One region of the Erwinia sp. CGal63 genome, then DNA from elsewhere that is predicted to be linked to it. Evidence: predicted binding sites of a transcription regulator. Region 1 holds the regulator's gene; the other holds the start of a gene.
What was found. The regulator LexA, encoded in region 1, represses DNA repair genes until DNA is damaged. The targets are predictions, from matches to a motif close to TNCTGTATGTACATACAGNA.
Positions count from the first base shown of each region.

Region 1 (4,201 bases):
AGCTACGTTGTCTGTCATCACTTTGAAGAGCCTTCGCATACCTCGGCCATGCTGATTTGCGATCGCTGCGGCGCGGTGGCGGAACAACATGCGGAAGGCGTCGAAGCTATTTTGCAGTCGCTGGCGCAAGCTACCGGTTTCGCGCTGACCAATAGCGTGATTGAAGCGCATGGCCTGTGCGGCAGCTGTGTGGAAGTGGAAGCCTGCCAGCATCAGGATGAGTGCCAGCACGATCATACGCTCGGCAGTAAAAAGCGCGGTCGTTAAAAAGCATAAGCTTCAGAGAAACTTAAGCGGCGCCGCCGCTATAAAAGAACAAGGGCAGCGCCGAAAGCGCTGCCCTTGCTGTAACGTCTTACGGGCTTGCTGCCCCTGTGCACGTTATTTTATCAGAAGCGATGCTTGTTAGTGGTTTCCCAGTCGCCCAGCTCTTTCTCAGCCTGGTCTTTGGTGTAACCGTAACGCTCCTGAATTTTACCGACCAGCTGATCGCGTTTACCTTCTACGACAGTCATGTCGTCATCGGTCAGCTTGCCCCACTTCTCTTTTACTTTACCCTTCAACTGTTTCCAGTTACCGCCGGCTTCGTCTTTATTCATCTTGTTTCTCCTTAACCTTAGGTGATAACAGCTTATCGTTACTGCAAAACTACTGACAGCAACATAAAACGCTGCCTAAGTGCGTAACGTACAGATAATTGTAGTAGAAGATAGCGGGTTTGCACGGCGAGACGGCCTGATTTTGCAAAAAAAGCGAAGCGGCACGGCAGAGAAGTAGAAAAAATAAGGATAATCAATGCGTAACGAGAAAAAACAAAAGCGCAACAAAAGGGAAAGCGGAGATAACCGGAAAAAGCGGTGATTAAAAAGCCATCGTTCGCAGGCTATGCATCGAACGATTATCAGACTGCATTGCGCGATATAAAGAGAGGAAGTAACGAATGCGCCGCCTTAACGACGGCGCAGAGGCAGAAGCGTGCTTTTACAGCCAGCTACCGTTGCGGATGACGCCAACGGCCAGGCCTTCGATAGAGAAGGTCTGCTGGCGCAGATCGACCACGATCGGCTTGAATTCACTGTTTTCCGGCAGCAGATGCACAATGTTGCCCTGCTTTTTCAGGCGTTTTACCGTGACTTCGTCATCGATGCGCGCCACCACGACCTGGCCGTTACGCACGTCCTGGGTCTTGTGTACGGCCAGCAGATCGCCATCCATAATGCCGATGTCTTTCATCGACATACCGCTGACGCGCAGCAGGAAGTCGGCGCCCGGTTTAAAAAGATCCGGATCGACCTGGTAGTGGCCTTCAATATGCTGTTCCGCCAGCAGCGGCTCGCCCGCCGCTACGCGGCCAATCAGCGGCAGCCCGTCTTCGTCTTCCATCATCAGGCGGATACCGCGCGATGCGCCGGAGACGATCTCGATAACGCCTTTGCGCGCCAGCGCCTTCAGGTGTTCTTCAGCCGCATTCGGGGAACGGAAGCCGAGCTGCGTGGCGATCTCTGCCCGCGTCGGCGGCATGCCGGTCTGGTTGATATGCTGGCGTATCAGGTCGTAGACCTGCTGCTGCCTTGCCGTTAATGCTTTCATCCCGCCCCCTGGTTGTTTATACAGTCGACTGTGAGTATATACAGGTATTTCGCCGTTGAAAACCTCAAGTCGGATAAAAAACGTCACTTATTGCCATTTCAGCGCGGCGGTTAGCGGGTAAGCAGCACGCTCAGCCAGACGAAGACCGCCAGTAAAATCGCCAGCAGCACCGCCGCCGAGCCCATATCTTTCGCGCGACCGGAAAGCTCGTGGAACTCGTTGCCCAGCCTGTCGACCACGGCTTCAATCGCGCTGTTCAGTACTTCCACGATAATCACCAAGGCTACGGAGCCTATCAGCAGCACTCTTGCCAGCGGAGCGACGTCCAGCCAGCAGGCGATTGCTATCGCCACCACGGCGGCAACGACTTCCTGACGGAAAGCGGCTTCAAACTGCCAGGCCGCCCGCAGCCCTTTCCATGAATACCCTGCTGCTTTAATGATCCGTGTTAAACCTGAGGCGTTATTTGCCATAATCAGGGAACCCTTTGTTCTGTTTAACGTCAATGTCAGGGTAGCGCACATTATGCAACACCACAGATCTCGTTTACGGATTCTGGTATGCTTGCCGCGCTTTGCTAACAAGAGGCTTTATGTTGTCTATGTCAGGTTGGCGTAATTTATATTACAACTTATTGAATTTACCAGTAAAAATGCTGGTAAAAAGTAAGGCGATCCCCGCTGAGCCGGTCGCTGAACTGGGGCTGGATACGTCGCGCCCCATTATGTATGTACTGCCGTATGATTCAAAGGCCGATCTGCTGGCGCTGCGCGAGCAGTGCCGCAAAGAGGATCTTCCCGATCCCCTGGAGCCGCTGGAGATCGACGGCACGCTGCTGCCGCGCTACGTCTTTATTCACGACGGCCCGCGCGTCTTCCCCTATTACGCGCCGAATCTGGAATCCGTTAAAACGTTCCATGACTATCTGGATCTCCATCGCAGCAATCCGCTGCTGGACGTGCAGATGGTGCCGGTGTCGGTAATGTTTGGTCGTGCGCCTGGCCGCGAGGTTCAGGGCGAGAGCCAGCCGCATCTGCGCGTGCTGAACGGTATTCAGAAGTTTATCGCCGTACTGTGGCTGGGACGCGACAGCTTTGTACGCTTCTCGCCGATGGTTTCGCTGCGCCGTATGGCCACCGAGCACGGCACCGATAAAACCATCGCCCAGAAACTGGCGCGCGTGGCGAGAATGCATTTTGCCCGCCAGCGCCTCGCGGCGGTTGGCCCGCGCCTGCCCGTGCGTCAGGATCTGTTCAACAAGCTGCTGCAGTCGAAAGCGATTGCAAAAGCGGTAGAGGACGAAGCGCGCAGCAAAAAGATCTCCCATGAGAAAGCGCAGCAGAACGCTATCGAACTGATGGAAGAGGTCGCGGCGGACTTCTCCTACGAGGCTATCCGTCTGACCGACAGGATTATGGGCTGGACGTGGAGCAAGCTTTATCAGGGCATCAACGTCAACGGCGGCGAGCGCGTGCGCCAGCTGGCGCAGGACGGTCATGAAATCGTCTATGTGCCGTGCCATCGCAGCCATATGGACTATCTGCTGCTCTCTTACGTGCTCTATCATCAGGGCCTGGTGCCGCCGCATATCGCCGCCGGCATCAACCTCAACTTCTGGCCGGCCGGCCCGATTTTCCGTCGTCTCGGCGCCTTCTTTATTCGCCGTACCTTTAAGGGCAATAAGCTTTATTCCACCGTGTTCCGCGAATATCTGGGCGAGCTGTTCACCCGTGGCTATTCCGTGGAATATTTTGTGGAAGGTGGTCGTTCCCGTACCGGACGCCTGCTCGATCCGAAAACCGGCACGCTGTCGATGACGATCCAGGCGATGCTGCGCGGCGGCAACCGTCCTATCACGCTGGTGCCTATCTATATCGGCTACGAGCACGTGATGGAGGTTGGCACCTATGCGAAGGAGCTGCGCGGCGCCACCAAAGAGAAAGAAGGCTTTATGCAGATGGTGCGCGGGCTGCGCAAGCTGCGTAATCTGGGCCAGGGCTACGTGAACTTTGGCGAACCGCTGCCGCTGGTTAACTATCTGAACAAGAACGTGCCGGAATGGCGCGACTCTATCGATCCGATTGAGTCCCAGCGTCCGGCCTGGCTGACGCCCGCGGTTAACGATATCGCCCAGCGCGTTATGGTTCGCATCAACAACGCCGGCGCGGCCAACGCCATGAACCTGTGCGTGACGGCGCTGCTGGCCTCGCGCCAGCGTTCGCTGACCCGCGAGCAGCTGGTGGAACAGCTGGAATGCTATACCCAGCTGCTGCGCAACGTGCCCTATTCGCCGGACGCCACCGTGCCGGAGATGACGCCGGAAGCGATGCTGGATCACGCGTTAAGCATGAATAAGTTCGAGATTGAGCAGGACAATATCGGCGAGATTATCGTGCTGCCGCGCGAGCAGGCGGTGTTGATGACCTACTACCGCAACAACGTCCATCATATGCTGGTGATGCCGTCGGTGATTGCGGTGATCCTGATGCAGCATCAGGAACTGACGCGCGCCGAGCTGCTGCGCCAGGTCAGCGTGATCTACCCGATGCTGAAAAGCGAGCTGTTCCTGCACTGGGAAAAAGACGATTTGCCGGGCCTGCTGGATTCGCTG
Region 1 covers NZ_JAKUMN010000003.1:28,328-32,528, reverse strand. Annotated here, with positions in the region: gene zur (zinc uptake transcriptional repressor Zur) at 1-267, shown strand, start outside; gene MKZ79_RS11415 (CsbD family protein) at 390-599, opposite strand; gene lexA (transcriptional repressor LexA) at 982-1,590, opposite strand; gene MKZ79_RS11405 (diacylglycerol kinase) at 1,701-2,063, opposite strand; gene plsB (glycerol-3-phosphate 1-O-acyltransferase PlsB) at 2,192-4,201, shown strand, end outside.

Region 2 (4,201 bases), on a different contig from region 1:
CGGCACGCGCGAAGCTATTCTCAATGATATCCTGAGCTGGCTGCAAAAAAATCCGGGCTGCGAAGGCATTGCTGTCAGCGTGCCGGGCTATATCGATCCCCGTAGCGGCTTCGTGTCGATGGGCGGCACGGTCAGGGCGTTCGATAACTTTCATCTGGGCAAATGGTTGGAAGAGAAAACCTCGCTACCCACGACGGTGGAAAACGATGCGCACTGCGCCCTGCTGGCGGAGCGCTGGCTGGGCAAGGCGCAGAAGATGTCCGACTTTTTGATGATAACCATAGGCACAGGTTTAGGCGGCGCCGCTTTCTGCAATGGCGCGCTGGTGCGCGGCAAAAAAGATCGCGCTGGCGAGTTTGGCTGCCTGCTGGTGGCGCGTCCCGCCGGCGGCAGCGTCAGCCGCTATACGATGGGCGATAACTGCACCATGACCGCGCTGCGGGAAAGCTATGCGCTGCACACCGGACGCGACGTGGAGGAGATCAGCGGTAAGGACGTTTTCGCCGCCTGGGATGATAAAGAGCCGATAGCGACCCGGCTGGTGACCACTTTTTATCAGGATCTTTGCGCCGGCATTTATAATTTGGCCAACACCTTCGATCCTGAATCTATTTTCCTCGGCGGCGGCATTACCGAACGGGAAAACTTTCTGCAGGAGGTCAAGTTTCATCTGGCCTGGTTTGGTAAAACCATCCCGGTCGATACCGCTACCTTCGGCAACGAATCCGGTATGCTGGGCGCGGCTTATCATTTTCTGCAGAGCCGTTAGCCGAAGCGCCGGTTAACGCGAACGCCGGTTGGACAGCGCCAGCGACCAGAGTTTGCGCTGGCAGCGCGGACAGCTGAGCTGCTGCTGCGCCTGTAGCCACAGCGTCTGCCCGCAGTGGTTGCAGGCGTACAGACCGTCTGCGGGCACGTGCGTAAAGTCCTGGCGATGTTCGGGCGGCAGCACCGAAAGGCCGGGTTTGACCTTGTCGTCATCGAAGTAGTAGGCGCTGATATCGCCATCCAGCTCGATCAGCGCCAGACGGATCTGCCCTAAATGTTCGACGCCTTCCTGCCGCAGCTCCATAAAGAACTCATCTTCCGAGATATTCAGTCCGTCCAGGCTGTCGAGCTTGTAAAGACCATCCTGAATCAGCGTAATTACCTCGCCTTCGATCCATCTGGAGATACGCGCGCTGCGTGCCGTCAGAAAAGTGGTAAAGCGATAAAGCACCAGCAGCACCACAAAAACCATCGCTACAGGCAGCACAGGCACATCGTCATAGAAGGTCACGTCGCCGGAAGCCGAGCCGAGCGTCAGCACAATCACCAGCTCAAACAGCGACAGCTGGCGGATGCCGCGCCTGCCGGAGACTTTCAGAAACAGGAACACCACGACGTAGGCGAAGATAACCCGCACCGCGACTTCGCCTAAAAAAGTGATGGAAAGATCGTTGAGAAAAAAACGGTGCCAGTCGAAAGAAAACATAAGCGTGCGTGATTATCCGGAAAAGAAACATGGCGAAGCGCCAGTGATAAAGTTGATATTTTATGCCATTTTTTCGTCCGGAAAGCCATCAATAAGCGCGTTGTTAGCGGATTTGCCGCAATAGTGGCGCAGCGAATTTCACTTAGCGCGAAAAAGAAATAAGTCACGCTTATCCTTTACCGGCCACTTATTTATTATTATTGCTTCAGGATAAGGCGCTTTATTAACCCGGCGCGACCCTGTGAAAAAAACGGAAGAAATTCCGATAATTACCGTTATTTCCGGGAAACTTCAGATCAACAACTTGCCTGATGCCCTGTTTCAGCGATACTGTATATAAACACAGTTAAACTGGAATAAGCATTATGCAGCCGATTTCCCCTGCTGACTTTATGGAAGATCTTTTTTTACCGCTGTTTATTGAGCGCGTGCCCTGCGGCTTTCCCAGTCCGGCCCAGGACTATATTGAGGACAGGTTGGATCTGAATAAGCTGGTGCTGCGCCATCCCAGCGCCACCTATTTTATCCGCGTGAGCGGCGATTCCATGATTGAGGCGGGCATCAGCCATGACGATTTGCTGGTGGTGGATCGCTCGCTGACGGCGCAGCATGGCGATATCGTGGTGGCGGCCGTCGCCGGTGAATTTACCGTCAAGGAGCTGCGCACCCGCCCTTTCCTGCAGCTGGCGCCGCGCAACCGCCACTACTCGCCGCTGGTTTTTCACGATGCGGAAGAGCTGGAGATTTTCGGCGTCGTCACCTTTATTCTGAAATCGACCCGCCATGTTCGCGCTGGTTGACGTCAACAGCTTTTACACCTCCTGCGAAACGGTGTTCCGGCCCGATCTGCGCGGCAAGCCGGTGGTCGTGGTGTCCAATAACGACGGCTGTATTATCTCCCGATCGGCGGAGGCGAAGCGGCTCGGCATTAAAATGGGCGAGCCCTACTTTAAAATTAAAAAAGAGCTACAGCGACAGCAGGTGCAGGTATTCAGCTCCAACTACGCGCTCTATGCCGATCTCAGCCATCGGGTGATGACAATTCTGGCCGAGCTGGCGCCCGCCACCGAGATCTACTCTATCGACGAGGCCTTTATGGATCTTACCGGCGTCAGCGGCTGTATGGCGCTGGAAGAGTTTGGCCGGGACGTTCGCCAGCAGGTGCTGAAAGCCACCGGTCTGACGGTTGGCGTCGGCATAGCGCCGAGCAAAACCCTGGCCAAGCTCGCCAACTACGCGGCGAAAAAGTGGAGCAAAACCGGCGGCGTGGTCGATCTCTCCGATCCGGCGCGCCAGCGCAGGCTGCTGCCGCTGGTGCCGGTAGAAGAGGTCTGGGGCATTGGCAGGCGCGTTGGCAAACGTCTGCAGCTGATGGGCATTAAAAACGCGCTGGAGCTGGCCGACAGCTCTATTCCCACTATCCGCAAGCATTTCAGCGTGGTGATGGAGCGCACGGTGCGCGAGCTGCGCGGCGAATCCTGCCTGGCGATAGAAGAGCTGGCGCCCACTAAACAGCAGATTGTCTGCAGTCGCTCTTTTGGCCATCGCGTTACCGACTATGCCGATATGCATCAGGCGATCTGCGCCTGGGCCGAACGCGCGGCGGAGAAGCTGCGCCGCGAAAAGCAGTACTGCCGTTTTATCAGCGTATTTATCCGTACCAGCCCGCACGACGGCAGCGGCTATAACAATCAGGCTTCCGGCAGGCTGCTGCTGCCCTCTAACGATACCCGCGATATTATTCGCGTGGCCACCGAGGCGTTGGGACGTATCTGGCGCGAAGGCGAGCGCTATCTGAAAGCGGGCGTAATGCTGAGCGACTTTTACAGCGAAGGCGTGGCCCAGCTCGATCTCTTTGCCGAAACGCAGCCCAAAGCCAACAGCGCGGCGCTGATGAACGCCATCGACGCGCTGAACCAGTCCGGCAAGGGAAAAATCTGGTTCGCCGGTCAGGGCATCGAAAAAAGCTGGTCGATGAAGCGCGAGATGCTCTCTCCCGCCTGGACCACGCGCTACAGCGATTTACCGGTAGCGAAGTGAAGGCTTGCAGCCAGCGCGGAGGCTGAACTGGCCCATAAACAGCAGCGGACTGGTGTCCGACGTTTGAAGGCTTTCAACTCTGTTATCCCAACCGGCGCAACACTTCCTCGGCGTTTTCCGCTTTTGTGGAAGCGGTCAGGTAGCGCGGGCCGGTTTAAGGAGTGCCCTGACAGGCACGTTGCCTGCCAGGGATTCAGGCGCTACAGCAGATTTTTTTCCGCCAGCTCCAGCGCGAAGTAGCTGAAGATCAGGTCGGCGCCCGCGCGCTTGATGGCGCCCAGACTTTCCAGCACCACTTCACGTTCGTTGATGGCGCCCGCCTGCGCGGCGAACTTCAGCATCGCGTACTCGCCGCTGACCTGATAGGCCGCCAGCGGCAGCTCGGTGCGTTCGCGCACGTCGCGGATAATATCCAGATAGGCGCCCGCCGGCTTCACCATCAGCGCGTCCGCGCCTTCGGCCTGATCGATTAACGATTCACGAATCGCTTCGCGGCGGTTCATCGGGTTCATCTGGTAGGTTTTGCGATCGCCCTTCAGCGAGGTGCCTGCCGCTTCGCGGAACGGGCCATAGAAAGAAGAAGCGAACTTGGTGGAGTAGGACATAATGGCGGTATCGGTAAAGCCCGCTTCATCCAGCGCGTGACGAATAGCCGCCACCTGACCGTCCATCGCGGCGGAAGGCGCG
Region 2 covers NZ_JAKUMN010000001.1:599,676-603,876, reverse strand. Annotated here, with positions in the region: gene MKZ79_RS02540 (ROK family protein) at 1-769, shown strand, start outside; gene MKZ79_RS02535 (DUF421 domain-containing protein) at 782-1,474, opposite strand; gene umuD (translesion error-prone DNA polymerase V autoproteolytic subunit) at 1,840-2,274, shown strand; gene umuC (translesion error-prone DNA polymerase V subunit UmuC) at 2,258-3,514, shown strand; gene hemB (porphobilinogen synthase) at 3,715-4,201, opposite strand, start outside.
Region 2: the regulator LexA is predicted to act here: its motif matches at 1,803-1,822, upstream of umuD (translesion error-prone DNA polymerase V autoproteolytic subunit).